DNA from 3 places in the Moorella sp. E306M genome. Region 1 is predicted to be linked to each of the others. Evidence: riboswitches for the same ligand, from Rfam matches in the RefSeq annotation. Region 1 holds a riboswitch; each other region holds the start of a gene.
What was found. Region 1 has a riboswitch for cyclic di-AMP ahead of FLZ89_RS15975 (CAP domain-containing protein). Riboswitches for the same ligand answer to the same signal wherever they lie in the genome.

Region 1 (10,030 bases):
TTCGTTTTTTCGGGGGTGCCATTGTCCGTGACCTCCTTTACGGCCTCTTTATTATAACATAGCTTTACCCCCAGGGGAATGATAAGAGCTTGAAGCTCACTCATAGCTTATGTTAAACTTAAACAGGTTCGCTAATTTATAGATTATAAACGCCTGTTTTACGCAAAAAGTTGCCGAGTAAAATCCTGGGCACGAAAAGAGCAGGTTACGGAGGATGATTCGGTTGGAACGAGAAGTAGAGCGGCAGCTTAAAGTCTTGCGCCGCGGAGTGGCTGAAATTATTCCGGAGGAAGACCTAAAGGCCAAGCTAAAGAAGTCCCTCAGCACCGGGAACCCCCTGCGGGTTAAACTGGGCCTGGATCCGACGGCCCCGGACATTCATCTGGGCCATACGGTAGTGCTCCAGAAATTGCGCCAGTTCCAGGAACTGGGCCACCAGGTGATTATCATTATTGGCGACTTTACTGGGAGAATCGGCGATCCAACCGGTAAATCGGAAACCAGGCGGCAGCTCTCGGAAGCTGAAGTCCTGGCCAATGCCGAAACCTACAAGGAGCAAATTTTTAAAATCCTGGACCCGGCCCGGACCGAGGTTACTTTTAACAGCCAGTGGCTGGCCAGGCTTACCTTTGCCGATGTTATCCAGCTGGCTGCCAAGATTACCGTGGCCAGGATGCTAGAAAGGGAAGATTTTGCCCGCCGTTACCAGGATAACCGGCCCATTAGCGTCCACGAATTCTTTTACCCCCTGATGCAGGGCTACGATTCCGTGGCCCTGGGGGCTGATGTCGAGCTTGGGGGAACGGACCAAAAGTTCAATCTCCTCATGGGACGCCAGTTACAGCGGGAGTACGGCCAGGAACCCCAGGTGGCCATGATGATGCCCATCCTGCCGGGGCTGGATGGTGTGCAGAAGATGAGTAAAAGCCTGGGCAATTATATCGGTATCAACGAACCGGCTAAAGAGATGTACGGCAAGACCATGTCTCTGCCCGATGAACTTATGCTGACTTACTTCGAGCTGGTAACGGCCGTGCCCCTGGAGGAACTGGAAACCATAAGACAGGGCCTCGCCAGCGGTAGCCTGCACCCGCGGGACGTAAAGATGCGTCTGGCCCGGGAAATTGTCGGCCTCTACCACGGGGAGGCAGCTGCCCGGGAGGCGGAGAAGGAATTTCGCCAGGTTTTCCAGCTGGGCGACCTGCCGGAAGAAATGCCGGAGGTGATCGTTCAGGAGGCCAGGATGTGGTTGCCGCGTCTGATGGTCCAGGCGGGTCTGGCCCCCAGCACCAGTGAAGCCAGGCGCCTGATCCGCCAGGGAGCAGTAAAACTCAATGGCGAACGCCTGCTTGATCCAGACGCGGAAATAGCTGTACACGACGGCCAGGTTCTCCAGGCCGGCAAGCGCAAATTTGCGCGGCTGCGTGTTTCTTTTGCCCCTCACTAAAAGTATTTCACATTTTAACCTCCCCCGGAGTATACTTCTATATGGGGGTGGTTTGCCTTGCGGCGGCGGTGGCGGCGACTGGGACGGCAGCCAATGGGAGCTCTGGCGCTCGTCTTAGTAGCCGGCTTGCTGGTGCTCTTCCTGCTGGAATGGCGCCTGCACCTGGCTATGGAAACGGTAGCTTATGCCCAGGCCCGCTGGGCAGCTACCGAGGCCATGCAACAGGCAGTGCTGGATAAAATAACTGGCCAGGTAAGTTATAATAGCCTGATTCAACCCGGAAGCAGTGATGACCGGATAGTTTTCATGCAGGCCGACGCTTTGAGTATCAGCCGCCTTCAGGCCCAGGCCCAGCTGGCTGTCCAGGAGCGCCTGGCCCAGCTGAAGGGGAAAACCTATTACTTACCCTTGGGGCAAGTGCTGGGGATAAAACTCCTGGCAGCCTACGGTCCCCCGGTGCCGCTGCGTTTTATTCCCATAGGTACCGTTAACGTCAATGTAGGGGATACCTTTGAAGCCACCGGCATCAACCAGACGCGCCACCGCATTTACCTCCAGGTAGAGAGCGAAGTCCAGGTAGTTGCTCCCTTCACCAGGAAACAGGTAACGGTTACCTCAACCATTCCGGTGGCTGAGGCCATTATTGTCGGCCCCGTTCCCCAGACCTATATTTCCCTGGGGTCTGACTTTGTGAAAGGTATTTTACGAACGCCACAATTTTAATTTTTCTTGTTCACCATGCAGGAATCGGGCTTTTAAAAGCGAATATTATATTATAAAGCGGTGTGGAGACCGCGCTGGATGGAAGGCCACGAGGAGGTCGGAGTCGACACTGAAGTCGACAAGGTTCCCTGTGGCCCTTTTTACATTTTTCACCAGGGAGTGGTTTACACCTGCGGATAGCAGTGGTAGACGGGCAGGGGGGCGGCATCGGCAAGCATATTACCGTAAGGCTCAGGGAAGAACTACCGCCAGAGGTAGAAATCCTGGCCCTGGGGACTAACGCTGCCGCTACCGTAGCCATGCTCAAAGCCGGGGCCAATGAAGGGGCCACCGGTGAAAGGGCCATCATCTATAACGCCCCCCGGGTAGATGTCATCACCGGTTCCGTAGCCATCCTTATAGCCGACGCCATGCTGGGGGAACTGACGCCGGCCATGGCCGCGGCCATTGCCGCCAGCCCGGCGCGTAAATTTCTCCTGCCTATAAATAAGGCCGGCGTTGAAATAATTGGTGTTGTTCCTGAACCCTTACCCCACTTGATTGACGCCCTGGCGCGGCGTCTTAAAACCTTTTGCGAAGGAGGAACCCGGAAAGATGTGTGAAGCCAATGCTTATCTCTTGAAAGAGGGCGGGGAAGAAGAACTGGTCTTTGAAAATGTTGACAGGATTGTGCCCCGGGAAGACGGTATCCTCATGGAAGATATCTTTGGCAAAAAGAAAATCCTGCGTGCCCGCATCAAAGAAATGGCCCTGGTCGATCATAAAATTTTCCTGGAGGCCATTTAAATCCAGACATTAATGCCAGCTAAGCCACTGCATAATAGTAGAGAAGCAGTGGCTTTTTACTTGACATAATCTGTACCGGAAGTTAAAATATGATTAATTCCGATATGAAAAGTATACATTAAGGAGGAAATTAACCATGAAAGTAGCCGCCGACATAACCCAGCTAATCGGCCGGACGCCAGTAGTAAGCTTACAACGCCTGGTGGAAAATGGGGCGGCAATATATGTAAAGCTGGAATACTTTAACCCCGGGGCTAGCGTTAAAGATCGAATTGCCCTCAGTATGATTGAAGCTGCGGAAGCAGAAGGAAAACTTAAACCGGGTGCCACCATCGTGGAGCCCACCAGCGGCAATACCGGCATTGGCCTGGCTATGATTGCAGCGGCCCGCGGCTACCGCTTAATCATTGTCATGCCGGAAACCATGAGCATTGAACGTCGCAAACTCCTGGCGGCCTATGGCGCTGAATTTATCCTAACTCCAGGGCACCTGGGTATGAAGGGGGCCGTAGATAAAGCCATGGAGTTAGTCCGGGAAAACCCTGATTATTTTATGCCTCAGCAGTTTGAAAACCCGGCCAACCCTGATGTACACCGCCGTACCACAGCCCGGGAAATTTTAGAGCAAATGGGCAAAGACCTGGATGCCTTTGTGGCCGGAGTGGGTACCGGGGGTACCATTACCGGCGTCGGCGAGGTTTTAAAGCAGGAAATTCCGGGGATAAAAATAATTGCTGTGGAACCGGCAGCTTCCCCCGTCCTTTCCGGGGGCCGGCCGGGCCCCCATAAGATCCAGGGCATCGGGGCCGGCTTTATCCCGCAGGTCCTGCGCCGCGAGGTAATCGATGAGGTTGTTACCGTGTCCAATGAAGACGCCCTCATGACCGCCCGGCGCCTGGCTCAGATGGAAGGCCTGCTGGTGGGTATCTCTTCCGGTGCAGCCGTCTATGCCGCCCTGCAGGTGGCCCGGCGCCTGGGTAAAGGTAAAAAAGTACTGGCTATTGCTCCGGATACCGGCGAGCGTTATCTGAGCACCGAACTTTTTAAAATAGGGTAGATTAGGTGAATAGCTGCACCCAGTAGTTACCGTACCTGCCGCCTTTGGCATGGCCGACGCCAATGGCCGTAAAATTGGGGTTTAAGATATTGCTGCGGTGGCCGGGGCTACCCATCCAGGCAGCTACCACGGCTTCGGGCGTTCGATAGCCGGCGGCGATGTTTTCACCGGCGGTACGGTAAGTAATACCGAATTTCTGTAACATGTTAAAGAAAGATCCGTAGGTAGGCGATTCGTGGCTGAAGTAATTATTATCCCGCATATCTTCAGCCTTGAGGCGTGCTACTTTTGCCAGCTGTAAATCTACAGTTAACGGCTTCAGCCCGACTTTAGCTCGCTCGGCGTTGACCAGGTCGACGACTTTTTGCTCAAACTGGTTCATCTGGTAGCTACTGGTAGCAGACTGGGATGCAGGTTGAGGGGCCGGAGTTGGAGCCGGTGCCGGTTTTGGTGCTGGAGCCGGTTGAGGTTGAGGTGCCGGTTGCGGGCGGTAATACCTGATGTAAAAATAATTTTGCGGTGCGAAATGGAAAGCATAATAGTTACCATTGTAAATTGTGTAAGTTGCTGCTTGAACAGGCGTGACCGGTACGATGGCCAGGGTGGTAACAATTAATATTACAGCCAGGGATGCGGCCAGGGTTTTGAATTTAGACCGCAAAACTAACCCCTCCTTTACAAACTAGATTACTTTAACGCTTGGCGGACCAGTAAAAAATCCCCCTCCAACGCCTGCGAGGTTAGCTGACGGGTACGGGCAAAAGGTTAGCCCTGCCACGGATTAACCCCAGAAAAATTGGTTCCCCCGCTTTCATAAAAGGAAATTCGGCGTTTCTGGTGGCCACGGCGTGAAATGAAAGTTACTAAATAGAATTTTACCATATAGGTGCCAAAAAGTTAACATAAAATTGGCCGCGTCTTCGAGGTAAAATATTACAGACATATTCGGCAGCGGGTAATGTAGATAATGAGGCTTATTGCTTAACTGCGGTTTTGTATGTTAGAATTTTAACGGCAGTTAGAGGTGAGAGGGGGGTAAAGGCATGTCCGGACATTCCAAGTGGGCCAATATAAAACATCGTAAGGCCAAGATGGATGAAAAGCGCGGCCGCCTTTTTACTAAAATCGGGCGAGAGATTATCATTGCTGCCCGGCAGGGAGGCGGTGACCCCGAAGGTAACCCGCGCTTGAAGGCAGCCATCGCCCGGGCTAAGGAAGTCAATATGCCCAATGAGAATATACAGCGGGCCATTATGCGCGGTACCGGCGAGATTGAAGGCGCAGCTTATGAAGAAATGGTTTATGAAGGCTATGGTCCCGGAGGCGTAGCCATGTTGTTAAATATTGCTACGGATAACCGTAACCGCACGGCTTCAGAAATCCGGTATATCTTTTCCCGCAATGGTGGAAATTTGGGGGAAAGCGGCTGTGTAGCCTGGATGTTTAACCCCAAGGGGGTCATTAGCGTCGAAGTTCCGGCGGGAGAAACCCGGGAAGAATTAATCCTCCAGGCTATTGAGGCCGGAGCAGAAGATATTGATGATAGTGCCCCTGACGCCATGGAAATAAAGACTGCTCCTGAAGACCTGGAGAAGGTAAAGAAAGCCCTGCAGGAAGCCGGAGCTAATATTACTAGCGCCGAAATAGCAATGGTACCCCAGACTACAGTAACCATTGACGATCCGGAAATGGCGGCTAAAGTCATGCGCCTGGTGGACCGCCTGGAGGATCACGATGACGTCCAGGCTGTTTATACCAACGCCGACATTCCTGCTGCCGTTCTGGAGCAGCTGGAGTTATAAGCAGGTATAAAACCTTGTTGCGCCGGCAAAGCTAGAAGGTGGTAATTTCTGTTATAAGGAGGTGCCACCTTGGGCGACGCAAGCCGGCGCTTTTTTGTTCTTGGCCTTATGATTTTTCTCCTCGGGGGGCTGGTGGCTTACCAGCAAGCCAGGGTAAGTACCGGGCAAAGGCCGGTTATCTTAAAGGTGCCGGGTCTTCTGGAGCCAAGGGTACTGGAGGAACCTCACCTGGAGAGATATTATCGCTACTGTGGCCACCGGGAACCCATTCCTCTACCGGCAGGGGTCAAGTGGAACTGGGCTGATAAAGAAGAAATGAACCTTCTTTTCCCACCGGCCGAGGGTTGGCGCATAACCCGGGAGGAGGAACACCTGGTCATCATCCAGGAGGTAGATGCTCTGTGCCCTGCCGATGCACCCAGACGCCATTTGGCCGTCAAGGATGGCCTGGTAGCTATTTATCAGGGCCCGGCCGGCAGCCTGGGACCACTAATGCGGGTAACGAACCTGAAAGTTGCCTCCTTGCCGCCCAGCTGGCGGGAAAAAATAGAAAATGACCAGGCAGAATTCAATTCCGAACAAGAGGTCCTGGAAGCCCTGGATAGCCTGGACGAATTTCGCCCCTAAAGGTCGGCATTTACCCCTTTGCTCCTCATACCTCCACCTTTTAAACATGATTTCTTTTAAAAAAACCTTGTATAAACGAAGCCCCGGGTTTAAGCTTAGGGTGGAGGGATAAACATGACACAAGAAACGCTCTGCCGCCAGGGGTATTTGGATGCCCACTTACATTTATGGGAATTTGCCATCTTCAATCGCTTCGCCAACCTGGAAAAATGCTTAAGCCTTGAGGAACTGGTGGAAACCCTGAAGTCTCGTTTGGTTGAAGGGTGGGCCGTAGGGGTACGCTTTAACCAGGAAAGGTTGGCCGAAAAAATTATCCCCGGGCGGGCCTTCCTGGATCACGCCTTCGGATCAACGCCGGTGGTAATAGTCCGGACTTGCCTGCACCTGGCCGCAGCCAATACGGCCGCCATGCAGAGGCTGGGATTTTTTGCGGAAAACGGGCTCTTCCATGAGGCCGAAGCATTTAAACTCCTAAATACTTTAGTGGCTAGCCTCAACCTGGAGCCAGGAGACATCCTATCCCGGGGCTTAAGGGAATTGAAGCAACTGGGGATAATTAAAGCCATCGATATGGGAATGGACCGGGACAAGCGCCCTTTCTTTGAGGGCTTGGACCAGGTGGTCGAGGTGGATTTCTACACGGTGGATTTCGAGCTACTGGATGAAGCCCTGGGGTTTAAAGTCTTCCTGGACGGGGGTCTGGGCGCTCGTACCGCGGCCCTTACGGAAGAATATGCCGACGATCCCGGTAACTATGGCCTGCTGAATTACACTGATGAGGCCCTCCTTTCTCTGGTTGAGAAGGTACACCAAAAAGGTAAACCCGTAGCCGCTCACGCCATCGGCGACCGGGCCGTTGACCAATTCCTGCGTGTTGTGCGGCAGAGCCGCCATCCCCTGGATCGCCTGGAACACGTCCAATACGCCCGGGAGGAGCAGCTGGATACCCTGGCGGAACTCGCGATCCCGGTCTGTATCCAGCCCATTTTTTCCCGGGAAATATCATGGGCTGTGCAAAGGTTGGGCCCGGAGCGCATGAAAACAGCCTACGCCTGGGGGCTCATGAGGGATAAAGGTATCCGCTTGCTGGCCGGCTCCGACGCACCTGTGGAAGGCCACGATCCCCGGGAAGCGGCTGCTACGGTCGCTTTCCTGAAAGGCAGCCATCATCTGGATTTCGAGGAGGTTTTGGACCTTTTTGCGCGGGCCAACTGGGAGCTCTATAACGGCTAAGCAGGTGGTTGGCCCCGATCATGGTTGGGGGCTGTTCAGGGGCGGTATAGGGCCTTCCTTACCCGGCCGCTAGCAGGGCTGCCCCCAGGGCTCCAATTATTTGCGGGTCCGGGGGTATGCGGATGCTTGTGCCAAGGTATTCTTCCAGGCTTTTTACAACCCCCGGGTTTTTGGCCACCCCGCCCGTCATGGCTACCGGCTCTTCCCAGCCTGCCCGCTGGGCCATGGCCACCACCCGCTGGGCGATAGCATTATGCAGGCCTTTGATAATTTCTGCTACCGGCCGGCCTTCGGCTACCAGGGAAACGACTTCGGATTCGGCAAAGACGGTACACATGCTGCTAATGCTGGCACCCTGGCTTGCCTGTTGAGAGAGGGTCCCCATATCCTTTACCGGGACCTCCAGGGCGCTGGCCATGACTTCCAGGAAACGGCCGGTGCCGGCGGCACATTTCTCATTCATGACAAAATCCCGCACTTTGCCGCCGTCATCCAGGAGGATAACTTTGCTATCCTGGCCGCCAATATCGATGACCGTGCGTATGTCCGGCCAGAGGTGATAAATTCCCCTGGCGTGGCAGGTTATTTCGGTAACCCGGCGCTGGGCGAAGGGAACCCGGATGCGACCGTAGCCCGTGGCGACAATGCCGTCCAGGGAATCTTCCTTAAACCCGGCTTGTTCCAGGGCCTCCTGTAAAGCCTTCCTGGCAATCTCAGCGCTGTCAACGCCGCTCTTCAGGACGGCGGCGCCCACCAACCGGCCGTCCCGGACTACAACTGCTTTGGTCGTCAGGGACCCGATATCCACTCCCGCTGTTAGGCTCAAGGATATAACCTCCCGGAGTAATTTATTCTTTATAATAACATTTCCAGAAAACCTTCCAAGCGCGTCCTGACAGCGCCTGGGGCGTATTTGCTTTGATCGACGCAGTCGCCCTCCAGGTTGAGGAAAGGTATGCCCCTTTCCCGCAAAGCATCCTGCAACATGCGCAAACCGGCTGTGCTCTGGCGGCAACCCCAGTGGGCAAAATGGATAACCCCGCCGGCCTGGTAGGCGTCGACCATGGCCAGGATAGCTTCTATCCTCCTGGTTATAGGGCCGAGGCCGTGGTGGCTTAAAACTTTACGCGCCAGGCTGTAAAAGGGCCTTTCCGGGTCCAGGGGTTCCCAATAAACATAATTCATCTCTTCGCAAACTACCACCGCTCCGGCCTCCTGTTCTAAAATCTGGAAAATGGCGTTGGGGTAATAGGGCCGCAGGTGCAACCATACCAAACGCGCCTTTTCTTCCGGCACGGCCCGGCGCTGGTCCCGGTAACGCTGAGCCAGTTCCGTCAATAGTTCCCCGTAAACCTCCACCGAGGTTGCGGCGCCAAAACCCGCTAGCATGAGGTAAATAAAGCTGTGGGCTTCTTCCCCCCGGATGCAGGCCGGGCGCTGCTGGCGCAGGCGGTTTATTGCCAGCAGGCGTTCCCGGGCTGCGTTGGAGTTAACAAGGGCCGCTTGAAAACGGTCCTCGTCCCACGCCAGGTTTAAGGTTTCTACCAGGGAAAAGGTTATGCTTTTGAGCTGGCGGGCGACATATTCCAGGGCGGTATCGTCCTGCTGATGGGGTACGTCTAAAAGGTAAAAAGGCACCCCGTGGTAAGCTGCCGTGGCCGCCAGGGACTGGGGAGCAGTGTCGCACAGGTGAGAGCTGCATACTACCGCTCCTGGCGGCGGGAAGTAACCTTCCCGGTCGCAACCGTGGGCCAGGCGGTGGAAGGAGCAGGCCTCGCTGCTTACCCAATCACCTTCAGCCCGCTGCAAGGCCCTCTCGGCTATTCCCAAACCTGTAGCCACCACAGCGGCTGCTTCCGGGGCGAAGGGAACTGTTCCCAGACCATAAAGGACCTCGGTGGGGAAGAAAACATTGTGCCAGATCACCGGCCCTTTTTGTAAAAAAGCTGCTGCTGCCTGGTCGATGGTATTGAGAAGCAGCCGGTGGGCCGCCTGCCAGGGATAATGTCTTTTTTGGGCTGCCACGGCCTGCTTCAGTAGTCTATATGTCCAGGGAGATCTTATGGCGCGCTGGCGCAAAGTCGATCCCAGATAAGAGCGCAATAACTGATAGATATCCATTACCGTACCTCCAGCATTTCTAGAAAGGCTTCTATCCGCGTCTGCCACTGGCCCCGGTTACCACCGCTGAAATCCCCATCGAGGCGAAGGAGGGGTAACCCCCTCTTTTCACAAAAGCTCTTCAGGGCCAGGAAGTCGTACATGGCGGCATCGCAAAACTTCATGGCATGGTAAATGACTCCCTGGATATGGAATCGATCTACTGCTTCGGCCCAGTACCGGCAGCGTTTCTCG
Region 2 (10,030 bases), 330 kb from region 1:
GGGTTGCAACGGCATCATTCAGCTGGCACCCCTTACCTGCATGCCGGAAATAGTCGCCCACTCCGTGATGCCGTCTGTCCAGGAGGCTAATGGCATACCCGTGATGACTATTTACCTGGATGAACAGACGGGCGAAGCCGGCCTGCAGACTCGCCTGGAAGCCTTCGTAGATATGCTCCGCTGGCAGAAGGGCGCTCCACAAGGGCACAGGTAGCGAGGGAGACAATGCCAGCCTGCGATAGAGTTAATTTTGGAGGAGTTGATAAAGAATGCTAACGATTTACCTTGGTATAGATGTTGGCTCGGTGAGCACCAACGTTGTAGCCCTGGATGAACAAGGGCAGGTACTTACCACCGTCTACCTGCGTACCCGCGGCCAGCCAATCCAGGCCATCCAGGAAGGCTTACACCAGGTTGCAGCTACTTTAGGCAGAGGTACATGCGTCGCAGGTGTCGGTACTACCGGCAGCGGCCGTTCCCTGGCAGCTGTTATGGTAGGGGCTGATGTGATCAAAAATGAAATTACCGCCCATGCCGTGGCCGCCAGCTTCTCCGTTCCCGGGGTGCAGACAGTTCTGGAGATTGGCGGCCAGGATTCTAAGATTATCATCCTCCGCCAAGGCATAGTAACGGACTTTGCCATGAATACCGTCTGCGCGGCCGGTACCGGCTCCTTCCTGGACCAGCAGGCGGCCCGCTTAGGGATCCCCATTGAAGACTTCGGTCGCCGCGCCCTGGAGGCCAAAAGTCCGGTGCGTATTGCCGGGCGCTGCGCCGTCTTTGCCGAATCCGATATGATTCACAAACAACAGCAGGGTCATCCCCTTGAGGACATCCTCGCTGGTTTATGTGAGGCTCTGGTACGTAACTACTTAAATAACGTCGGCAAAGGGAAAGAAATCCTGCCGCCTGTTGTTTTCCAGGGTGGGGTGGCGGCCAATGCTGGCATGCGCCAGGCTTTTAACCGTGCCCTGGGGACGGAGGTAATCGTCCCCGAACACTACGGTGTCATGGGAGCCTTTGGGGCCGCCCTGCTGGCCAGGGAAATGCAGCCTAAAGCAAGCACCTTTAGGGGCTTTGATCTTACCGAGCGGGAATTCCGTACCGGTGGTTTTGAGTGCCAGGGTTGCGCTAATCACTGTGAAGTGGTGGAACTGCGAGAAGGACGGCAGGTCCTGGCCCGTTGGGGCGACCGCTGCGGTAAATGGAGTAACGCCGTAGCGGTATAAAACTACGCCCCCTGGTAGAACCGCCAGGGGGCGTATGGTGCTCACTTTTCTTTGCCGGCAGCAACCTCCAGATTACCCGGGGACCAAGAGATTATACTCGTCAGGTATTCCCGGAAGGGCCCGGCCAGGTCCGGGCGGGCCAGGGCGAATTCTACGGTAGCCTGGAGAAAGCCCAATTTATCACCGATATCGTAACGCTTACCCTGGAAACGGTAGGCATAAACCCGTTGTTGCTGCGCCAGCAGGCGAAGGGCATCGGTTAGCTGGATTTCACCACCGGCCCCAGGTTTTACCCCGGCCAGGAGGGGGAAGATTTCCGGCACCAGGATATAACGGCCGATTACGGCCAGGTTAGAAGGGGCTTCTTCCGGCCGCGGCTTTTCTACCAGGTCTTTAACCTCGATGAGACGGCCGTTGATTTCCAGGGGTTCGATGACGCCGTAACGGTTGACTTCGTCCCGTGGTACTTCCTGGACAGCAATTACTGCAGACTTAACTTCATTGTAAACTTCCAGCATCTGTTCCAGGCATGAGGGGTGGTTCACGATGATGTCGTCCCCCAGCAGGACGGCAAAGGGCTCCTGGCCGATAAATTTACGGGCACAGTAAACGGCATGTCCCAACCCCAGCTGTTCCTTCTGCCTTATATAGTGGATATCGGCCAGTTCAGCCACCTTTTCCACTAGGGCCAGCAGGTCTTCTTTGTCCTTTTCCCGCAGGAGGTTCTCCAGTTCCAGGGAACGGTCAAAATGATCCTCAATGGCCCGTTTGTTTTTCCCGGTAATAATGAGGATGTCCTCTATTCCAGCATTAACGGCTTCTTCGACTATGAATTGGATGGCTGGCTTGTCAACAATTGGTAGCATTTCTTTGGGCTGGGCCTTGGTGGCCGGCAGGAAGCGGGTGCCCCATCCGGCAGCTGGAATGATGGCTTTCTGTACCGTTGACAACAAATATCACCTCGTTCTCAGGATTTTAAAATTTTTATTGTTCTCGGGTCCGGGATAGACTTGGCCTTTTATTATAAAGAGATCAGAAGCTCCAGGAACTGAACAACTTCTGCCGGGGATGGTAAAAAATAGCGGGCTTTGCTGGCAACCCCGTTACCTACGCGGATGGCCAGGCCGCCGGCGGGCAAAGCAGCGAAGGCATCTTCATCGGTCCGGTCATCGCCTAAATAGACGGGTAATGACCGGGGCCATTGCCTGGTGAAGTAGGCTACCGCCAAGCCCTTGTTTATGCCCCGGCGACGAACTTCAAGCACTTTATGACCGGAAAGCAGTTCGACATTGTTATTTAAAAAGGGCTGCATGGCCCGGCGAAACTGTTTTAAGGCTATCGCAGCTAGCTTTGGGTCAGCCAGGCGGTAATGTAGGGCTATAGCTTCACCTTTATTTTCTACAAAAACTCCAGGAATATCTGCTATTATCTGGCGGGCCAGCCTAAAAATATCTTTCCAGGGGATATCTTCTTGCCCGGAAGGCAGGAGATTGATTACCTGCCTTTCCGGTGTAGCTACCTCTGCCCCGTGCAGGCCAGCAAGATAAAGCCCTGCCACTGGCAGCAACTCCTGCAGGTCCTTTAGACCCCGGCCACTAATTATGGCCAGGTGGAAGCCTGGCCTGGATACCAGCTGCCGCAGCAAGGTCAGGAGATGAATATTGGGACGGGCCAGCTCTGGCCGGGGCGCCAGGGGTACAAGGGTGCCGTCATAGTCACACATAAGGAGCACTTCGGGGTAATCACGGACTTTAGCTGCTAGCTGAGCCGGAGACACTGGGTGTTTCCCCTTCCCGGGCCATCATGGCCTGGTGGAAACAGGTCAACCACCAGCGGATATCATGGCGGCGTACCTTTTCCTGCATCAGGCGCATTCTTTTTTCCTGCTCGGCCCGGCCCATGTTCAGGGCTGTATTTAAAATCATGGCCATGCCATCAATATCGTATGGGTTGACGAGGACGGCACCCTTCAATTCCTGGGCGGCACCGGCAAAGCGGCTTAAGACCAGGACCCCGCTGCCGTCATATCGGGAAGCTACATATTCTTTAGCCACCAGGTTCAGGCCATCACGCAAAGGCGTAACCATCATGACATCGGCTGCCAGGTAATAGGCTACCAATTCTTGTCGGGGCAGGCCCCGCCAGAAGTAGTGGACGGGGCGATAACTACCTTCGCTGAAGCGGCCGTTGATCCGGCCCACGGCAGCTTCTACTTCTTCCTTTAGCTGGCGGTAGGCCGGTACGGCCGTCCTGCTGGGTACGGCAATCTGGACCAGGGCCGCCCGGCCGCGCCATTCGGGTACTTTTTCCAGCAGGCGTTCCCAGGCCAGCAGCCTTTCCAGGATACCCTTGGTATAATCCAGCCTTTCTACACTCAGGGCCAGGTGTTCAACACCAAACTGGCTGCGCAAGGCTCTAGCCCGGGCCCGGGTAGCCGGATCTAATGCCTGGCGCTGGAAGGCCTGGTAATCGACACCCATGGGCCAGGCACCGACATGGATGCGCCGCTGTTGCCAGTAGACAACATTGTGCTCAAAATCCACCCGGGCATCCAGCAGGGTGGCGACGGCATTCAGGAAATTATCGACATAAGATTGCAAATGAAAGCCCAGGACATCGGTGCCCAGGAGACCGCGCAAGAATTGGGGCGCCCAGGGAAGGGTGGCCAGGAGATCGTGGTGGGGAAAGGGGATATGCCAGAAAAAGAACTGCTTTAATTGCGGCTTGCGGTGGCGGATTTGGGCCGGTACCAGGGCCAGGTGATAGTCGTTGACCCAGACGGTATCGCCTTCCCTGGCTTCCATAAGTGCAGCATCGGCAAATTTAGCGTTGACTTTAACATATGTTTCCCATTCCAGGGAGTTATAACAACACTTTTCTAAAAAATAATGGCACAGGGGCCACAGGGCACTGTTGGTAAAACCGTGGTAATAAAGCTTTATTTCCTCGGCAGTCAGGGGAACCTCCCGGAAGGTATAGGCCGGATCGTCCTGGGGAACCGGTAAACGTACCCCGGGAGTATTGTCCTGTGGCGCATCGCGCCCGCCCCAGGCAACCCAGACACCACCCTTTTCCTTTAAGAATGGTTCTACCGCCGAGACGAGGCCGCTGATGGCCGGTACAGGTTGGATACCGCTGTCAGTGGCTTGCAAATTGTAGGCACCCCGGTTGGAAACCATAATAATTTTAGCAGCCTGTTTTTTAGCCACTTAGCATACCTCCTTTTAGCCTGTGCCTATTGTCGAGACCTACTTCACTCCTTTAAAATAAAATTAAAAATAAAATTAAACCCCGAGGGACCGGGGTATGTAAGTATCGATATATCCCCTTCCACGCTTACGAAGTTAGCTGACGGATTCGGGCTGAAGGTTAGCCCTACTCACCGGAATTAACCGGCAAGATTCACCCCGGAAAAATGGGTCCCCCGCTTACGGCTGTTGCACCGCAATTCAGCGTTCCAGGATATACAAATTAATTATATCATATTTATTATATCATACTGGTAACGAAATGCAAATATTACGTTTTATATATTGGAAATAAATTCCAAAAACCGCTCAATCTTTCTAAAAACACACAGGAGGGTGATATATGCTGGAAACGTCCCTGGATTTACGCAATAGTCCATGTGTATTGGAACCCCGGACAGAAGTCCTAAAAGAAGGGAATATTTTCCTTATTTCCCTGCCGGATGGTTCCATTATTGACCAGGACAACAGCAGCCTGGGCCTGTATTATAATGATACCCGTTATCTAAACTGCCTGGAACTCACCGCTGGCGGGTGGCGGCCTGTTTTCCTTTCCTCCTCTGTGCGCGACAGCCATTTTACCCAGATTGAATTAACCAATCCCGTTTTTGCTCTGAGTGATGGTAAAGTAGTACCAGCCCAGTCCATCCACCTCCGCCTTTTGCGGCTGATTAAAGGGGCCCTCTACCAGCGTTTACGCTTAATCAATTTTAATCCTTTCCCCGTAAATTTAAACCTTCATTTTACCATCGGTGCTGATTTCCGGGATGTTTTTGAAGTTCGCGGCAGCCGGCGCCAGCGCCGGGGAGAATTTTTAAAAACAGAAGTTCACCACCAGGGGTTAATCCTCGCTTACCTGGGCCTGGACAACGTGATCCAGACTACGCATATTACCTTCGAACCGGCACCGACCAGTATTGTAGGCCGGCCGGGCCGGGCGGAAGTTACCTATGACCTTACCCTGCCCCCCCAAAAAAAGCTTTACCTGTACTTAAGGATTGAACCCGACGGGCAAAACATGTTCCCGGCCACGCATATCAGCGACCTTTTTGCCGCAGCCACCATAGAGCTGGCCGGTTCTTACCACCAGTGGCAAAAGGAATGCACCCAGATCTGGACGGATAACAATTTTATTAATGATATGTTCCGCACGGCCATCACCGACCTGAAGGCCCTGGAAATTGATTATCCCGGGGAGGGGAAAATTATTGCCGCCGGGATACCGTGGTATACCGCTCCTTTTGGCCGGGATTCCCTCATCACTTCCTGGCAGACCCTTATCTTAAACCCGGATCTAGCCCGCCATACCCTGCGGTTCCTGGCCCGTTACCAGGGGAAGCAGGTGGACAAATGGCGGGAAGAAAGGCCGGGAAAAATACTCCATGAGTTGCGGCGGGGCGAGATGACCCGCTGCCAGGAAGTACCCCACAGTCCATATTATGGTTCCATAGATGCCACCCTGTGGTTTATTATCCTCCTTGCTGCCGCCTACAGGTGGACTTTAGATCAGGATCTGTTACAGGAAATGGTCACCCCTTTAAGGCGCTGCCTGCACTGGTGCGTGCGTTATGGCGACTTAGATGGTGACGGTTACCTGGAATACCAGCGGGAATCGTCGGCAGGCCTGACCAACCAGGGGTGGAAAGATTCCTGGGATGCCGTAGTCGACCGTGAAGGGCGCATCCCCGAAGGACCTGTGGCCCTGGTAGAAGTCCAGGCCTATTACTACCTGGCCCTCCTTGAAGCAGCCCACTTATTTTCAGTCCTGGGGGACAAGAGAACGGCGACTGAGCTGAAGGCGCAGGCGAGCAGGTTAAAAATGCGTTTCAACCGGGATTTCTGGCTGGAAGAAGAAGGATACTTAATTTTTGCCCTGGATGGCAAAAAAAGACCTCTTACCACCCTGGTCTCCAACGGCGGCCACGCCCTTTTCACCGGCATCCTGGAACCAGAGCGGGCCCGGAAAGTGGCCCGGCGCCTGCTGGCGGGGGACTTTTATTCCGGCTGGGGTATTCGTACCATGAGTAAAAATGAAAAAGCATACAACCCCATGAGCTACCATAACGGTTCCGTCTGGCCTCACGATAATGCCATTATCGCTGCCGGCCTGCGCCGCTATCAATGCCTTGAAGAGTTATCGCGGCTGGCCGGCGGCCTTTTCGCCGCCAGCTCTTTCTTTAATTACCGGCGCTGGCCGGAACTGTTTTGTGGTTTTACCCGCCGGGGGTTGAGCGGCCCGGTGCGTTACCCCGTTGCCTGTGACCCCCAGGCTTGGGCGGTGGGCAGCCTGTTTACCTTCTTACAGAATTTACTGGGCATCGAGGTGCGGGAGAATACCCTTTATATTTCCCGGCCCTTATTAATACCCGGTACCAGTAGGGTGGTAATCAGAAATCTAGCTGTCGCCGGTAGCCGCCTGGACCTGGCCTTTGAAGAAAAGGATGGACGGATCTTTGCCCATGTTTTAAAGAAAGAGGGGGCAATTAAAGTAATCATCGAAGCCTGATGGATTTGTCCTTTCTTGACTTTCCTTTAAGCTCTATATAAAATTAAATTGTATATTTTTATCAATAAAGGGAGGCTGATGTAATATGCGCATTGCCATGTTACACTGGGCATTTCCGCCGATTATCGGGGGAGTGGAATCTCACCTTGCCCTCCTATGCCCTTACCTGGTCCAGCAGGGGCACCAGGTAAGCCTCCTGACGGCCACAGCCCCCGGAGCGCCGGAGAGAGAGAGCTGGCGGGGAGTAACCATTAAGCGTTCAACTTTACTTGATCTGAACTCTTTAACCCCGGAAACCATTGAAGCCAGAGCCGGAGAAATAAAGCATCTACTGGAAAGCTTTTTACTGGAATGCAGGCCCGATATCGTTCACGCCCATAACTTCCATTACTTTAGTTTCGTCCATGCTGCCAGCCTGCAGGAAATCTGCCGCCGGCACGGCTGGCCTCTTATCCTTACGGCTCATAATGTCTGGGAAGACGAGCTGTGGGCAAAGATGAATACTCTAGCTCAAGGGTGGGACCAGATTATAGCCGTCAGCCATTACATACGCCAGGAACTCATGGTAAATGGTTATCCCCCCGAGCGGCTGACGGTAGTTTACCACGGCACCGATACGGCTACTTTTCGGCCGCCTACCCCGGCGGAACTCCAGTCTATCTATGCTACTTATCCGGAATGGCGGGGCCGGCGCCTTATTTTCCATCCGGCGCGCATGAGCCGTGCCAAAGGCTGTGATGTGAGTATTCGCGCCCTTGACCTTGTCCGCCGGGAAATTCCCAACGTTTTACTGATTCTGGCCGGTACTACCAATACCGTCGACTGGGGCCAGAAACAACCGGGGGAAGTAGCCTGGATTCAGGAACTCATTACCAGCCTGGGCCTCGAAAAAAATGTCTTTATCCGCTTCTTCCCCTGGCAGGAAATACCGGCAGTGTATAAAGCGGCCGAGGTTTGCCTGTACCCGTCGTCTTTCCAGGAGCCCTTCGGACTGGTAATGCTGGAAGCCATGGCTACGGCCAGGCCCATAATTGTCAGCCGGGCCGGAGGTATGCCGGAGATAATCCGTCCCGGTTATAACGGCTTTTTAGTCTCCATGGGTAACTACCAGGAACTAGCCCGCTACACAACCTTCCTGCTTCGCAATCCGGAGGTAGGCACGGCCATGGGCCAGAACGGTCGTCGCCTGGCTGAAGAAGACTTTACTACGGCCGTAATGGCCCGCAACACCTTGGCGGTATACAGCCAGTTGCTGGCCCTGCCCCGGGCCAGTTAGGTCAAAAATGGGAACCGTTAGAGGTTCCCTTAATTTTTCTAGACATGGCAGGCAGCCTCGGTTAAAATGAGAATATACTGGGTGAAAGGAGTAACCGGTTTTAATGCACCTACAGGGTACCATGCAGGTAAATTCTAGAGGTAAACTTACCATCGGAGGCTGCGATGTTGTCGAGCTCGTCCGGGAGTTCGGCACCCCCCTTTACATTTTTGATGAAGACTGTATCCGTAACAACTGCCGGGAGTTTTACCGGGCCTTTGGCGTGAAGGAAGGCCTGTCCAGGGTTATCTACGCCGGCAAAGCTTTTTTGACTGCCGCTATGTGCCGGATTATCGCCAGTGAAGGCCTGGGATTGGATGTGGTTTCCGGGGGCGAACTTTACACGGCCCTCGCGGCCGGATTTCCCGTAGAAAACATTTATTTCCATGGCAACAATAAAAGCTATGCCGAAATCTGCCAGGCCCTGGAGGCCGGGATAGGGAGGTTTGTAGTCGATAATTTTGCCGAACTGGAGCTCTTAAGCCGCTTGAGCACGGAACGGGGCCAGGTAGCGCGGGTAATTTTAAGGGTGACACCGGGGATTGAAGCCCATACTCATAATTATATTCGTACCGGCCAGATCGATTCCAAGTTCGGCTTTACCCTGCCCAATGGCCAAGCCCTGGAAGCCGCCAGGCGGGTCAAAGATTTACCTGGCATTGAGTTCAAAGGTTTACACTGCCATATAGGTTCCCAGATTTTTGAGCTGGAACCCTACAACCAGGCGGCTGCCGTTATGATGGAACTGGCCGCCGCTATTAAAGAAACGACGGGTTTGATTACCTCTGAACTTGATCTGGGAGGCGGTTTTGGCATATATTATACTGCTGAGGACCATCCCCAGCCGATTAACGCCTATGCCGAAACAATCCTTACCAGGGTCAGGGAGGAAGCCCGGGCCTTAAACCTGCCTCAACCCCTGGTAATTGTTGAGCCGGGCCGCGCCATTATCGGGCCGGCGGGCAGCACTGCCTATACCGTGGGCACCATTAAAGAAATTCCCGGGGTGCGCAAGTATGTGGCCGTTGATGGCGGCATGGCCGATAACATTCGGCCCGCCCTTTATGGCGCTAAGTATGAAGCTATTCTGGCCAATAAAGCCAATCTCCCGGCCACAGAGACGGTAGCCATTACCGGTAAATGCTGCGAGTCCGGCGATATGCTTATCTGGGAAGCAAAGCTTCCCCGGGTGGAAGCCGGCGATATCCTGGTCATTTCCTGTACCGGTGCTTATGGCTACACCATGGCCAGCAATTACAACCGCCTGGGCCGGCCAGCCGCCGTCTTGGTCCGCGAAGGAAACGCTGACCTGATTTTAAAGCGGGAAGATTACAACGATCTGCTTCGCAATGACGTCGTTCCGGCACGGCTGATTTGTACAAGATAAATTCCGTGGCAAACGATGATCTCCTACCAGAAATTTTTCCGCCGCAACCAGCTGCGCATCCTGTTCCAGGCCAGAAAAATAGCCTCTGTTAAAGGCCAGCGGGTTTACCTGGTAGGCGGGACGGTCCGGGACCTGCTCCTGAGCCGGCCCGAGGTCGACCTAGACCTGGCAGTGGAGGGCGACGGCCTTCTCTTTGCCCGGGAACTGGCCCGGCAGTTAGGCGGGCGCGCAGTTTTTCACGAGCGTTTTCTGACGGCTACTGTCTACTGGAGCGGCGAGCGGGTGGACGTAGTCACCGCCCGCCGGGAATATTATCCCCGGCCTGGAGCCCTGCCCGAAGTGGAG
Region 3 (10,030 bases), 1.4 Mb from region 1:
GCGGGTGGTATTTACTCTATACCCCCGCTTTTTTATCGCTCCTGGAAGCTTATGGCGCTTCCTGGGGCCTGGCTGTAGCACATCCCCACTGCCTCCAGCGCTACCTGGAGGTTATCCCGGTCCAGGTCTCCTCTTCCCGACCTCATTGATATGCTGGTCAAGGGGGCCCGGTAAAATGAAAGGCGGGGTCCCGTCTCTGAAGCCTGGACCCCGCCGCTAATATTTTTTAAGCAACTTTTTTGCCCCCACTTACCCCAAAATTGGCCTGAACTTGCTGCCGGCCTTCAAATTCAGCGATTTTGCGCGCCACCTGCTCCTGCATCTGCCGCAGTTCCCGCGGTCCTTCCACTGTCTTTTCCAGGAGCCAGTAACATTCTTTAAGCAGGGCAACTAATTTTTGTCTCAACATTTGTCCTACCCCCCTGAGGTGCTGTGTTCTTTTCAATTGTAATTGTAACGCCCTCAGGTTAAGAACAAATAAAGCTGAGATTATATCTCAATTAAAAATAATCCCTGACAGCGGTGGATAAGGTCATGGCCGGCGACAGGTTGGTCGCTGCCGCTGGCCGCCTTCATCTGCGATACTTTAACCTGGCGGCCCGGCGCGAGCGCCGCATGAAGTAATAAGCGAGAAGCAGGATGGGAGGGGTGGTAAGCTGGGTCAGGGTGAAGAAGCCCAGGCCCCAGTGGGGAACAATATAACCCCACACTTCCAGGGGGTTATCCCGCACTGTTTCCTCAACAACGGCCCGTAAAACCTGGTGATAGAAAATAAAGGACCAGAACTGGTAGCCGTGGGGTGGATTTTTGCTCTGGACATAAAAATAACGGGCCAGTAAAAGGAGGCCAATGGCCGAACCTATGACCTGGGCCGGCCAGCGGCCGAACCAAAAATCCGTAGGCCGGCCTAAGACCTCTTGGTTAAAGATGTTGGCGATACGCACGAGGAAATAGCCGAAGGCCAGACCCGGTACCACCAGGTCCGCCAACTGGTTGGCATCAACTCTTTTCCAGCGGGCATAAAGCCAGCCACCCAGGAACCCCCCCAGGAGGCCGCCGTGCCAGGAGAGGCCACCTTCGTAGATTTTAAGTATCTGGATGCGGTCTGTTATAAACCATGTGGGGTAATTGGCCAGGACAAACATTAACCGCGCCCCAATAACGCCGGAGATAATGACAATAATGGCCAGGTTGAGGAGGAAGTCTTCTTCCAGGCCTCTTTTCATGCCCTCCCGGTACAGGTACCAGGAACCCACCAGGAAAGAGAGGGCCATAAAGATGCCGTACCAGCGCACCGCTATAGGTCCCAGGTGAAAGGCAATTGGATTGAGATCTACTAACAAGTTCATTCCTCCACAGTAAAAAAATGTCGCTTGCTACTTGTAGTATAACCGTTGCTTTTCCCTGACGCAACCGCTAAATAATGATGTCGCTTTTTTTGTCGTTCCGCACTGCCACCCGGCCGCCCTTTATGACACAGACCTTTTCAACCTGCCCAATGATAGCTTCAGCCGGGCTGGTAGCATCCAGGAGAACCAGGTCGGCCCGGTCACCGGCTTTAACACCGTAAGCTTTAAGGCCAATGGCGGCCGCGGCGTTATAGGTGCCCATTTTCATAACGTTTTTGAGCTCCAGGGGCGTTCCCATCTGCAGTACCTGGGCGGTAATCAGGGCCTCCTCCAGCATATTGGCGTTCCCAAAGGGGCGGAAGGCATCGCGGATGTTGTCGGAAGCATAGGCTACATTTACTCCCGCTGCCTGGAGCTCCCTGACCCTGGTAACCCCGCGTCGCACCAGGCCCTTATCCCGGCGGCCCATGAGGTAGAGATTGCAAGATGGTAAAGTAATAACGCTGATGCCCGCCTCTTTCACGGCGGCAATGGTCCGGATAGCCTTCTCCTCGTCCACAGCCGCCAGGCCGCAGCAGTGACCGGCCACCACCCGGCCCTGGAAGCCGGTCTGGATGGTTTTAGCCGCTATATAATCCAGGGAGGCAACCGAAGGAGCATCCGTCTCATCAACGTGGAAATCAATCAAGACATTATAACGCATGGCCAGGTCAAAGATATAATCTACCCATTCCTGCATCCTTTCGGACAGGTGGGGGGCACCGCCCAGGCCGTCTACCCCCAGGCGCAGTGCTTCTTCCATGAGTTCCTTTAAAGGTGGTGCCGGTGCCGGTTCCAATTCACCGGCCATGGCAAATACTTGCAGGTCAACTCTCCCGGCAAATTCTTCCTTGAGTTCCAGGGCCGCTTCAACACCTCGCAGGCCCAGGGCTTCGTTGACGGTAATATGGGTGCGCATGGTAGCCGTCCCATGGCGCAAGGCCATTTTAAGCACCCGGCGGCCGCGGTCGATAAAATCATTTTTATCCATTTTGCGGCTGCGCCGCTGGAAATCCTCAATGGCTTCGGCCAGGGAGCCTGCGCCTTCCTGGGGCGCCGTCAGGGCCTTGTCCAGGTGGGTATGGGCATCGACAAAGGCCGGTATCAGGAGTCTCCCTGCCGCATCGACCATTTGCCGGGCCGAGCCGGCCACTCCTCCCCCGGCGGCAACAATGTATCCGTCTTTAATGGCTACATCAACAGTTCCCGGCTCATCCATGAGCCGCGCGCGCCTGATTAACAAATCATTCAATTTTTATCTTCCTTCCTGATAATTATATTGGTTTATATTTAACCCAATCTTAATCCTACCACAGGAAAATTTAACGGTCAATAAACAAGGATTCTCTTGTTTTATGCCGAATATGCCAGAGATTTTGGTAAATTATGGTCCGGTATCAGGAACGGTGTTACGTTTATTTTATTTGGATTTTAATGTGTCACCGGGCTCCCATCAGGGAGATGGTATGTAAAAAGCGCCGGAATTGCCCGGCGCTTTTGTTTTAAGCCTTAGTCTGTTCTTTCTGGCATCCCAGGTTGGGGTAAAAGAGGGTCCGCTTTTCCCAGGTCCGCAGGATGACCTGGTCGTCATTGCAGGCCAGCACATACTGTGGTAAAATGGGCGTCTTGCCCAGCCCGTGGGGTGCATTGATTATATAGGTAGGTACGGCCAGGCCGGAAGTATAACCGCGCAGCTGCTCCATTATTTCCACGCCTTCCTCAATGGAAGTGATAAAGTGAGTCGTCCCTTTAACCGGCTTGGCGTGGAAGATATAATAGGGCCGTACCCGGATTTTCAACAGTTCCTGGTTGAGCTTCCTCATAACAAAGGGATGGTTATTGATGCCCTTTAATAAAACCGCCTGGTTTCCCAGGACCACCCCGGCCTGCACCAGGCGATCGCAGGCCGCTTTCGCTGCCGCCGTAACCTCCCGGGGGTGGTTAAACTGGGTATTAAGGTAAATCGGCGGGTGCTTGGCCAGTACCCGGCATAATTCCGCCGTAATACGCTGAGGCAAAGTAACCGGCACCCGGGTGCCCAGGCGCTTAATCTCCACATGAGGTATATTATCCAGTTCCGTTAACAGCCAGTCGATTGTGGCGTCACTCAGCATTAAAGCGTCGCCGCCGGTGATCAGGACATCGCGTATTTCTTTGTTGCGGCGAATATACTCCAGGGCCCGCTCCAGCTCCCGGCGGCTGCGGCTCCGGTCAACTTCACCGATATTGCGGCGCCGCTGGCAGTGGCGGCAGTACATGGCACACTGGTTGGTGACGTTAATAATCAAGCGGTCGGGGTAACGCCGGGTAATGGCCGGTGCCGGTGACGTCAGCTCCTCATCCATGGGGTCGAGTACCCCGACCTTATCCTCCAACTCGGCGGCACTGGGTAAGGCCTGCCGCCGGATGGGGCAGCTGGCATCTTTGCCCATGAGAGAAAGATAATAGGGCGAAACGGCCCAGCGGTAGGTACGCTCGACCCGCTTGATGGCTTCCTTTTCCGCTTCGGTTAAGGGAATTAATTCCCCCAGGACGTCAACCGAGGTAATCCGATGCTGCAATTGCCAGCGCCAGTCTTGCCAGTCATCTTCACTGGCACCAAAATAGGCCATAATCCGCTGCCGGCTGGCTTCAATCTCCGCTGCGACTTCCAAACCGCTGGGGATGGTATCTCTGGCGTCCAGGTAATCAATAATCCTGGCCTTTAACTCAGCTGCCCTTTGCAATGCAATTTCCCTTTTGGCTTCTCTACTCATCAGCTTCCCTTTGTTTGGACAGACACTCACGAGTTTCTACCTCCCTTCCTGTTATAAAATAAAACCCCGGCCTGAACCGGGGTTTTGGGTACAAGAAATTAAAGGGGTACGATGCCTCTTTCACTTTCCACGCTTACGAAGTTAGCTGCCGGGTTCGGGTCGAAAGCTAACCCTACCCCGCACTCAGTTTCTCTTCCGTTGCTCCTTTGCTTTATCCAAAATTTCCTTTAGGATAACGGGATTTTAGGGAAGACGTAAAGACTACTGAGCGCGGGGATTCACCCCAAAAGACTGGTTCCCCCGTTCCCTGAAAAGGGATTCAGCGCTCTGCTTTTATTCATTTGTTCTAAATAATTTTAACACAAGATACGGGATTTGTCAAACTTATTCTTTTCCATTTCTTACCATTAGCCGGTACCAGCAATAATAGATAGAACCGGCGGTAACCGCCAGGAATGCCAGGACCAGTAGGATATCCATCCACCAGGTGGCGTAGCGGCGGTAAAGGTACCACCACGCCAGGAGATAATGGGCCCCCTTCCAGCTGGCGTACTGCCAAGCCATAGTCCAGGTAAAGGCGCCCAGGGCTGAATAAAGGGCATAGATGCCGGGATTCATTCCCAGGACACCCGCTGCCAAGATGGTCGGCGTCCTGATGGGGCCAAACCAGCGGGCAAAAATAATTACCGCCGCTCCAAAGCGGTCCAGCCAGTCCCGGGTTGTGGCCAGGCCGTCCGGACCCCAGCCCCGGTGGAGAAAGCGTTCGATTATGCCTCGCCCCGGCCTGGCCCCCAGCCAGTAACCTATCAAGTTGCCCAGGAGATTGCCGGCGCTGCCGACCGTCACTGCCCCCCAAAAGTTCATCTCCCCGCGCTCGATTAAATAACCGGCGGCCAGGAAGACCGGCTCAAAGGGGATGCCCGGGACACCCATACCTTCAACGACCAGCAGGCCAAAGAGAGCCATATAGACATGGACGGCCGTCACTGCTCTGCCCTGCCTGCCGCCCGGTAACGGGCCACCACCGTCCGGGCGCCGTAAACCTGCTGGCCCACCCGGACGGCAAACTCTACATCATCCTTGAAGATAACCAGGTCTACCTGGGAACCACGTTCGATAAAGGAGACCTTCTGGCCCCGGGTAACGGCCTGGCCGGGAGTGATAAAACATTTGATCTTATTGACAAACTTATCGGCAATCTCCACCATGGCCAGCTGCACGTCACGGCCCCTTAAGAAGATGGTCAATCGTTCATTTACCAGGCGGTAGCGGTGGCTGAAAAGATCTACCGCCCGCCGGAGATAGGTGAGGCGAATATATTCCCACAGGTCGACCATGGGCAAATTCACCCTGGCCTGGGTATGGACCATATTCTCCACCCGGGCATCAATGGGAGCATAGTTAAAATGGACATCCAGGGGAGACATATAGATACCAACGATCCAGCCCCTGTTACTAAGGCCCTGAGCTTTCATTATTTCCTCAATGGGAATGGGCCGGCCCAGTTTCTCCGCTACCACCCGGCCATCGCGAAAGGGCTTGATATAGACAACTTTGCCGTCGGCCGGGGCCAGGATGGCCCCTTCCTCTTGCGGCGCCACCCGCACCGGGTCGCGATAAAACCATACCTTGCGCAGGTACCAGAAGATGCCACCGCCGATGGCGGCAAGGCCCGCCAGGATCTTAAAAAAGGTCACCATTCCGACCACACTTTCTTGATATTATAGGGCATTTTGGGTAAATAATAACCGCAAAAGCCGGCCAGCATCAAGGGCCAGCTGACTTTTACCGGTCGCAAGGGCCGGGGCTTCAAGACCCCATTGCGGTAGGCATTGTCCAGGGCGGCATAAGTGGCCAGAGTACCCTCCCGGAGCCAGAGTTCCTTGACGGTGTCGGCCGGGGTACGGCGGAACAGGTCTTCCGGCACCGGCAGGAGCCGGGTTAAGTCCCGGTAAACCGGGCGTAATTCCTCTATGTAACCCTCTCTGGCTACCTTCAGGCGAAGGCCATTATAAACCTTTATATCACCGGGATAATCTGCATCAGCCAGGAGGATGGCCTGGATACACTCCAGGAGAATCCGGATGCGTTCCAGGTCCCACACCGGGTCGAAAACCCGAATCTCCAGGGTACCCAGGCGTTTGGATTCAATAAGATCCTGAAAACGGTAGCGCCTGTCATCCCGTAAAGGGCCGATGGCAAAAGCCTCTGCCCACCGGTAGGACTGGCCGTAACAGCGGTTGCCGGCAACGGGAGAGTTAATTACCAGCAAGGCCAGGAGAGGCAAAAAGTAGACCAGGTTGCGGTAGGCCCGCTCGCGGTCCGGGAAACCGCTGATATGAACGTGCATGCCGCAGATATTGGTAGGCTCCTCCTGGTCGAAGAGGTGTCCCACCGGGACGATCAGGCCGGAGCAGACACCCGCCAGCTCCCGGCGACGGCGCTGCAAATCGGCCAGGAGGTCTGGTATTGCCGCAAAGGCCCCGGTAGAAATCTCAATGCCGCTCATGAGGCCGAAACGCAGGTCCTTGCCCCGGGTAAAGTTACAAGCAGTATGGGTATAATAATCGGCCGGGTCCCGCCAGAGGAGGCGGGCCAGGTAGTACAGGGACTGGAGGGTTGGCCGGTCCGGTTCGGTAATAAAGACTTCTTCTTCCAGGCCAAAGAGGATGGAGGCCATTTACAAACCGCCCCCGCCTACACGTAAAAGGCGCCACGGTATCCGGTCCAGGGGTATTTTACCGATAGATGTGGCGGCGGCAAACATCAGGTAATGCTCTCCCGGCGACACCAGGCCGGGTAGTGCTATTTCAACACTGTGCTCCCGGTAGATTACCCGCACAGCCCCTGGGTTATAACCAGTCGGTCGGGCCAGCCATCTGACTTGCCTTTCACCGGGATCCACCTGCAAGAGGAAGCGCCGGACCTGGCCCTCAGGTTCACCGGGCAACAGGTAGATGCTGGCTGTATAGGTCACTGGAAAGCCCGGCCGGCCCCAGGTATCCAGGCGTACATAGGTAGTTTTACCGGCCTGCAAGAGGTAAGCTGCCTTTAAATCGCCACCATTCTCCAGTTTCCTGGTCAGCTGATCGCCAGCCGGATCTAGTGCTACCCGAGCCGAGTCCGGCCAGTAAGCTGGCTCGCCGTCTCCTCCGGCACTGCTATCATCCTGTACCAACTGCTGGTCTGGTAGGTGAGAGAAAACTTCGTTGGGCCGTTCAAAATTGGCCAGGAAGGTCGGCATGACCAGTTCCTGGGTCCGGTAAGCGGCCAGGGCCTTTTTCTTCCGGGCCAGGGTTGCCGGCGACAGAGGCAGTTGATACCAGGGTGTTCCCCGGCCCAGGAAATAGCCGGGGGGCAACAGGGGTTTAGCCTGCCGCTCGATTACAGGCAACATCTGCCAGGTCCCGGTATGAATAACAAAGGTATAAAGATACGGCCTGAAAGAAGGATCTTCTCCCCGAACTTTACCTATAGCCGCCAGGGTAAAGGCCCCCGTGGCCCAGTGATCAGGGTGGCTGTCATTGGTATCAGTTACATAAATATCGATGGGCCGGTAGTCTTTGAGGATTGCTACTAGAGTATTCAATAAAGCCGGAGCAGTATAGGGCTCACCCGGAGCAAAAGCCAGTTTATAGGGTACCGCCGCCTGGCGGGTATAAACGGAGGTATAGGGCCTGTCCTGCCCCCAGTAACCAAGCCAGATAGGGGCCAGGCCGCCGTCGGGATAACCCAGGAAAATGACATCATCGGCTTTAACTCCCAGGGTTCCCAGGGCGGCGAGGGCTTCCTGCTGCCGTAAGCGCCCGTATTGCAAAAAGTCACTGGACCCTGCCGGCAAAGGACCGTTGAACTTTTCCACTCCCCGCCGGAAACCATCGCCGTTGGTCATAATAACTACCTTTATGGCATCCCCCCGGTCTCTGGCCTCAGCGATGAGGCCCCCGGCACCGAGGGTTTCGTCATCGGGGTGGGGCGAAATGACCAGAATGCGGTTGCCCCCGTCCGGAAGATCGAGAACAGGAATATTCCGGGCTGCGGCTGCCGCAGCCCGCATGGTCAGGATATCATAATTCAAGGCTGCCACCAGGAAAAGCAGTAAAAACAGGATCGCTACCGGACGTGTTTTTATTTTTTTGCGCGTCAGGCGCAAGATATAGCCCAGGATGTCTTTATACATTCCCATACGGGCGATTACACCCCGGTACAACCCCCGCTTTTCTTCCTTCATGATATGGGTCATATTGGCCAGGGGTATTTTCTGTACCCGCCAGCGCCGGGCGCGGGCTTCACTGGTGAGCAATACTTCGACCTCAAAACGGCTTTTTTCTGCCCCCACCGCCAGAAACAGTTCTTTGCGGATGGCCCGCTGCCCGGAAAGGTGAGGAGCCACCACCTGGGCCAGATCCGTAAGCGACCTCCCCCGGCTGAAGATGCCTACCGTCATATCCGCGCTGTCGGTCAGCAAAGGGGCAACCAGGGCCTCGACGTGGGCTGCCGTCAGCCCCTCCAGATCGGCATCCAGGAAAAGCAGAATGTCTTCCCGGGCTGCACGGGCACCGACGGTCATGGCCGCCCCTTTACCGCCATTGATTTCTAGCTCAATTACCCGGGCACCGTGACGGCGGGCAATACTGGCCGTAGCATCTTCCGAACCGTCGCTGACCACGATGATTTCGGCGATGCTGGCCACTTGTTTTAAAGTCTCAATTACTTTACCTACCGTAGCCGCCTCGTTGTAGGCCGGGATAACGGCGCTGACACCCCTTTGATAGCGACCTGCACCTGCCACTGTTTTTCTCTCCTGTACCTTTTTGTCTATCTCATAGTTCCTGTTTATTTCGCTACAAAACAAACCTTTTCCTTCTAAAATAATATTATTGCCCTGGAATTAATCCAGGGCAACACCGGACAGGTCTTGTCAAGCAATTTTTTGTTGTCCTTTCACCTGATCCTCTCCAGCTCTTAGTTTCCGGTACCAGCGGGCATGGTGTTCGCGGGCAAACCTGGCCGCTACCTTACCCGATAGCATGCCGTTGATGGACTCGCGGGAATTGGGGTGACCCAGGGCCAGGTAAATATGGCCCAGGATGACCCCGCCCATGACCAGGGCGCCGGCCGAGTGCAGGGGCAGGGCCCAGGCCACCAGGGCAGGAGCCACGCTGTCCCGCAGAAGCAAGATCCAGCCGGTAGCGGCCATTAAAATAGAGCCGGCAATGGTCAGGAGGGAATTGAGCTTTTCCCCGGCGTTAAATTTGCCCTGCTCCGGGAGCTGCACCTTCAGCCCGAAAAATTCCCGGGGGAAAGCGGCAATAAAGCGGAAGTCGTCCCGGCCCCAGGTAAGGCACTCCTTCAGCCATTGCCATGTACTTCGCGGCGTACCAAAAAGGAGGATAATTACCGTTAGGAAAGTAAAGGGATAGGCCATAACGTGATGAATGCTGCGAAAGAGACGCAACCCTTCGGGTCCTATCAAGCTGGCGTAACCCCGGAAGACCAGGGCTGAACCAGTGAGCAGCAGGACGACAAAGGAGATACCATGGCTCCAGTGACCCAGGCGCTCGGCCAGGTTAAAGCGCTCCACCCTTTCTTCAGTCATTGTTGCCGCCCCCTTTAATATTATTGATCACTAAACCGGCAATTACGGCGCCGGCAGCCAGGCCCATAATGGTCTTCCCGCCCGGGTGGACAATATCCTGCCAGATGCGTACGGCACCGGGTTCTTGGAAATCCGGCGGCAGGACGGAGGTATCCAGGTTCCGCGGCGGTACGTAAAAGATGGAAGTTCCCTTAATCTGGACGGCTTTTTTGGCGGCTATGGCCTGGGATAATTCGCTCCCCTTATCTTCCAGGTCACCAAAAATCCTGGCCGCGGCCATACAGGTG

Region 2: another riboswitch for cyclic di-AMP. It lies ahead of FLZ89_RS12620 (alpha,alpha-trehalose-phosphate synthase (UDP-forming)); the one in region 1 lies ahead of FLZ89_RS15975 (CAP domain-containing protein).
Region 3: another riboswitch for cyclic di-AMP. It lies ahead of eam (glutamate 2,3-aminomutase); the one in region 1 lies ahead of FLZ89_RS15975 (CAP domain-containing protein).

The regions. Positions count from the first base shown of each region.
Region 1 covers NZ_BJKO01000001.1:2,115,884-2,125,913, forward strand. The annotation lists gene FLZ89_RS10895 (transglycosylase domain-containing protein) at 1-22, opposite strand, end outside; gene tyrS (tyrosine--tRNA ligase) at 215-1,447, shown strand; gene yunB (sporulation protein YunB) at 1,505-2,170, shown strand; gene FLZ89_RS10910 (DUF3842 family protein) at 2,341-2,772, shown strand; gene FLZ89_RS10915 (CooT family nickel-binding protein) at 2,765-2,956, shown strand; gene cysK (cysteine synthase A) at 3,093-4,013, shown strand; gene FLZ89_RS15975 (CAP domain-containing protein) at 4,015-4,674, opposite strand; cyclic di-AMP (ydaO/yuaA leader) riboswitch at 4,728-4,854, opposite strand; gene FLZ89_RS10930 (YebC/PmpR family DNA-binding transcriptional regulator) at 5,057-5,815, shown strand; gene FLZ89_RS10935 (hypothetical protein) at 5,885-6,442, shown strand; gene FLZ89_RS10940 (amidohydrolase) at 6,557-7,675, shown strand; gene FLZ89_RS10945 (acyl-CoA dehydratase activase) at 7,734-8,501, opposite strand; gene FLZ89_RS10950 (2-hydroxyacyl-CoA dehydratase subunit D) at 8,531-9,796, opposite strand; gene FLZ89_RS10955 (2-hydroxyacyl-CoA dehydratase subunit D) at 9,796-10,030, opposite strand, start outside.
Region 2 covers NZ_BJKO01000001.1:2,443,312-2,453,341, forward strand. The annotation lists gene FLZ89_RS12600 (acyl-CoA dehydratase activase-related protein) at 1-214, shown strand, start outside; gene FLZ89_RS12605 (acyl-CoA dehydratase activase) at 270-1,229, shown strand; gene galU (UTP--glucose-1-phosphate uridylyltransferase GalU) at 1,271-2,179, opposite strand; gene otsB (trehalose-phosphatase) at 2,251-3,006, opposite strand; gene FLZ89_RS12620 (alpha,alpha-trehalose-phosphate synthase (UDP-forming)) at 2,981-4,438, opposite strand; cyclic di-AMP (ydaO/yuaA leader) riboswitch at 4,548-4,694, opposite strand; gene FLZ89_RS12625 (amylo-alpha-1,6-glucosidase) at 4,821-6,983, shown strand; gene FLZ89_RS12630 (glycosyltransferase family 4 protein) at 7,069-8,259, shown strand; gene lysA (diaminopimelate decarboxylase) at 8,363-9,685, shown strand; gene FLZ89_RS12640 (CCA tRNA nucleotidyltransferase) at 9,701-10,030, shown strand, end outside.
Region 3 covers NZ_BJKO01000001.1:718,431-728,460, forward strand. The annotation lists gene FLZ89_RS03755 (hypothetical protein) at 227-409, opposite strand; gene FLZ89_RS03760 (prolipoprotein diacylglyceryl transferase) at 573-1,349, opposite strand; gene FLZ89_RS03765 (amidohydrolase family protein) at 1,417-2,640, opposite strand; gene eam (glutamate 2,3-aminomutase) at 2,891-4,144, opposite strand; cyclic di-AMP (ydaO/yuaA leader) riboswitch at 4,261-4,479, opposite strand; gene FLZ89_RS03775 (DedA family protein) at 4,529-5,131, opposite strand; gene FLZ89_RS03780 (phosphatidylserine decarboxylase) at 5,128-5,844, opposite strand; gene FLZ89_RS03785 (hypothetical protein) at 5,838-6,824, opposite strand; gene FLZ89_RS03790 (PIG-L family deacetylase) at 6,825-8,936, opposite strand; gene FLZ89_RS03795 (formate dehydrogenase subunit gamma) at 9,066-9,743, opposite strand; gene FLZ89_RS03800 (4Fe-4S dicluster domain-containing protein) at 9,736-10,030, opposite strand, start outside.